Regions from separate parts of the Paenibacillus sp. FSL R5-0766 genome, predicted to be linked through region 2. Evidence: predicted binding sites of a transcription regulator. Region 2 holds the regulator's gene; the other holds the start of a gene.
What was found. Region 2 encodes Rex, which represses fermentation and respiration genes when NADH is low (regulators of the CRP and FNR family bind a similar motif). Its sites were predicted from a motif close to TTGTGAAATATTTCACAA; they were not measured.
Positions count from the first base shown of each region.

Region 1 (2,210 bases), 330 kb from region 2:
TGTTCAAAGATAAAAGAAATAACGGAATAAATTTTATGTAAACCAAATGAAATTTGGATAGCTAATAACCACCTTAATACTCCTTATTACAGGAATACAGGTGGTTATTTTTTATACGTGGATTATTCCAATCCAGCGATCTGTTCTTTTAATTTGTTAGCAGAAGCCTGGAAAGCCACTTTCTCGGATTCATTCAGCGGAAGAGGCAGAATTTCGCGCACACCGTTGCGATCGACAACACATGGAACTCCGAGATAAACATCCGATACACCATTGTAGTCTTCAAGGTAAGTGGATACGTTCAGAACGGAGCCTTCGTTGCCGAGAATTGCAGCTACAATGCGGTCCAGAGCAAGGGCGATTGCATAGGAAGTCGCTCCTTTGGCATTAATAATCTCATACGCTGCATTTTTGGTACGGTCGAAGATATCCTGTTGTGTTTCTTCATCCAATTCCAGATCTGTTCCTGCAACGTTAGCCAGGCTCCATACCGGTACTTCGGAATCTCCATGCTCACCAATAATGTGTGCGTGAATACTACGCGGGTCGATCCCTTTATTCTTACCAATCAGGTAACGGAAACGTGCGCTATCGAGCAATGTACCTGAACCGATGACACGGGAAGCAGGCCATCCGCTTTGTTTCCATGAAGTATAGGACAAAATATCTACAGGATTGGTTGCAATCAGCAAAATACCATGAGAATTCACTTCAGTAATGCGCTCAATAATATCTTTGAAAATGCTTGCATTTTTCTTCAGCAGATCAATCCGGGTCTCGCCCGGCTTCTGGGAAGCACCGGCTGTAATAATAATGATATCTGCATCTTTGCAGTCGGAATAATCGCCAGCCCATACTTTCACGCCTCCCGTAAATGGAAGACCGTGGTTCATATCCAGCATTTCGCCGGTTGCCTTATCATGATTCACATCCACAAATACCAACTCGGACGAACGCTGTCTCAACATTAGCGTGTATCCCGTTGTTGTTCCCACCGCACCCATGCCTACAATCACGACACGACTTGGTTTCAGAGCTGCGCTATTTGTCATGTTCATATCATCTCCTTTTTGGGTTATACTCCCATCCATATTAAGGGATTAGAGAATATAAAGCGAGTGTTGTCTATAAAATAGTTCACATTTCATGTCTTTTTACCAATTATTCCGTCGAAAAACAGTTTAGGATGAAATTAATGGGAATAATTGTGCGACCTATAGCCCAGAGTATGAGCTGGAAAAAGGGAGTGGGCCAACCATGAGTGGGCAATGAGCCTTTTACATAAGGTTTGTGGTAGAATAGGAGCAGTGGATTCTGATGAATCGTAAATAAAACGCCATAGGACAGGCATGCGCGCCTGTATATTGGATGAGAGAGGTGGAACCCACTTGCGTTTGCAATGGATTAAAATCGCGCAGACAGCATTGCTGTCTATAGGTATAGCAGCTGTATTGGCTGCATGCACCGACTCAGATCAACCTCCGGAAGTAGAACCTCCGCAACAGCAGCAGGAGGACGCCGGGAATACAGGGCAGACATTAACTGTCGTTCCCCCTGTGAACAGTACAGAATCTGCAGATATGGCCAAGTACCAAATACAGACCCGTTTGACCGATTTTCAGTTGCTCAATGACAACGGAGGATTGGCGTGGGGTGTGACGCGGAATGCGCTGCGCCTGTACTACACGCAGGATCAGGGAAAGACCTGGACCAATATTTCACCTTCGGAAAATGTACAGTTTCCGGCTAACCCTAAATATGGACAAAGCATTTATTTTGTAGATCGTGCACATGGTTGGATTGTTCGTGAAGGCATGGGTGGAACAGATACCATGGTGCTTCGCACCAACAATGGGGGCGTAACTTGGAGCCTGTCTTCTCTGTCCAAGACGGATAAAGTGACTGCGATCTCATTTGTATCTCCTGAAAAAGGCTGGATTCTCACCACGGTCGATACCGCTATTGGTAAACAGGACAAGAAACTTTACTTTACCGAGGACGGTGGAATTACCTGGAATCGGATGTCTTCCAGTGATGAAGATGGCAAACAGGAAGCAGAAGAGATTTCCAAACGTGGATACACCACGGGGATGACTTTCTCGGATCCAAAACATGGTTTCTTAACAGCGCTGGAGTTCGGCACACCGAAGTTATATGTAACATCAGACGGCGGAGAAAACTGGAATACTGGACCATCCTTCTTTGATCGA
Region 1 covers NZ_CP150227.1:4,033,291-4,035,500, reverse strand. Annotated here, with positions in the region: gene MKY66_RS17275 (L-lactate dehydrogenase) at 123-1,052, opposite strand; gene MKY66_RS17270 (YCF48-related protein) at 1,389-2,210, shown strand, end outside.
Region 1: a site for Rex is predicted at 1,126-1,143, ahead of MKY66_RS17275 (L-lactate dehydrogenase). Genes of this name have one in related genera too.

Region 2 (2,210 bases):
TGCGACTGCCGTTCCAGCCACCGAATCATCCGTTGGTGGAAGCCAAGAGTGAGTTGCTTCAGGAACAGAAGAAAAATCCGTTCATGAAACTGTCCGTGCCACAAGCGGTCATTCGTTTCAAACAGGGATTTGGCCGATTGGTGCGTACAGCAAAGGATAGAGGCATTGTGATTGTATATGATACACGGGTGATTGAAGCGTATTATGGTAAATTCTTTTTATATTCATTACCTGGTCCCAAAATGGAGCATATGCTCACGGAGCAGATGGTTCCACGAATTACCGAGTGGTTGGAAAAACCTGCTAATGAACAAAAATAATGGTTTTTTGTTCGTTATATCATTGCATGACACTATTGTTTGGAGTTAAACTTTATTAGATATTCCCAGATCCGATTTAAGTAGTTGCACGCAAGAACTTATAACCTAAATTACAAGGAGCATTCTGTATAAAATGTCACGTTTATCTTTGAGTTTATACAGAATGCTCATCTTTTCATTTATTATTTTATCGTGGCCTTGGTAAGGGGGAGCAAGAATGAAATCGGATAAAATTTCGGAAGCGGTGGTACGACGTCTGCCTGTATACTTGCGTTATTTGAACGAGTTGCATCAGCGTGAGGTGGCTACTGTTTCTTCTCAAGAGCTTGGACAGAGGCTGGATCTGAATCCGGCGCAAATTCGTAAAGACCTGGCTTACTTCGGTGATTTTGGTCGTAAAGGGATCGGGTATGATGTATCCTATTTGATCGAGAAAATTCGTCACATTCTCAAGATTGATCAGCAAATTAATGTAGCTCTGGTAGGCGCGGGTAATCTAGGTCAAGCCTTGTCCAACTACAACGCATATCTGAAAGACAACATGAAGATTGTTGCTGTATTTGATGCATATGGACCGAAGATTGGTAGTCAAATCAACAGTTTGACGGTAAAACCAATGGATGAATTGACGGAAGCGGTTAAAACGGATAACATCCGCATTGGAATTATCACTGTTCCGGATACGGAAGCCCAAAATGTAGCCGATCAGCTTATTGAATCTGGAATCGAAGCGATCCTTAATTTTGCACCAACCATTCTAAAAACACCGCCGCATATCCGCATTCACCATGCTGACTTTACAACGGATCTGCTTAGTTTGGCCTATTACTTGGAGACTGGAAAGGACGACGAGGAAGATGACAACAAATAGATGGGTAATCCACAACGGCAAATTTGCCGTTAATGAAGGCACAACATGGAACGTGGTTCACGGATACATGGTTGTTGAGAATGACAAGATTGTGCATATTGGTGAGACATTGCCGGATGAAGACAAAAATTGTACCAAAGTGGATGGAAAAGGATTGTTCTTCCTGCCGGGTCTGATCAATACGCATGGTCATGCAGCAATGTCGTTGCTCAGAGGGCACGGAGACGATCTTGCGTTGCAAGTATGGTTGCAGGAAAAAATGTGGCCGATGGAAGCAAAAATGACTTCACAAGACGTATATTGGGGAACTTCGCTATCTGTGCTTGAAATGTTGAAAGGCGGAACTACAGCTTTCCTGGACATGTATGATCACATGGATCAAGTGGCCAAAGTTGTGGAGCAATCCGGCGTTAGAGCAGCACTGGCACGTGGTGTAATCGGGCTGTGCTCGGAAGAAGAGCAATTGCGGAAGCTGGAGGAGTCGGCAGCGTTTGCACGTGAGTGGAATGGACAGGCAGATGGTCGCATTACAACCGTAATCTCGCCACACGCCCCATATACATGCCCTCCTGACTACATAGAGAAGCTTGTACAGGTCGCGAATGACCTAAACCTTCCTCTTCATACACATATGTCTGAAACGCTTCGTGAAGTGGAGCAGAACGTGGCTGATTATGGACTGCGTCCTGTGGCACATCTCGAGAAACTGGGATTTTTCTCCCGTCCATCTCTGGTTGCACATGCGGTGCATCTTAATGACGAAGAGATTGAAATTTTGGCCCGTCATGATGTGGCTGTATCCCATAACCCGGGAAGTAACCTGAAACTCGCTTCCGGTGTTGCGCGGGTACCTGCATTGCTGAAAGCAGGAGTTACCGTGTCACTCGGAACAGACGGACCAGCAAGTAACAACAACCTGGATATGTTCGAGGAAATGAGACTGGCTGCATTGATCCACAAAGGTGTATCTGGTGACCCGACAGCAGTACCAGCAGGCGAAGCGTTACTACTCGGAACGT
Region 2 covers NZ_CP150227.1:4,362,486-4,364,695, reverse strand. Annotated here, with positions in the region: gene dinG (ATP-dependent DNA helicase DinG) at 1-320, shown strand, start outside; gene MKY66_RS18755 (redox-sensing transcriptional repressor Rex) at 538-1,191, shown strand; gene MKY66_RS18750 (amidohydrolase) at 1,178-2,210, shown strand, end outside.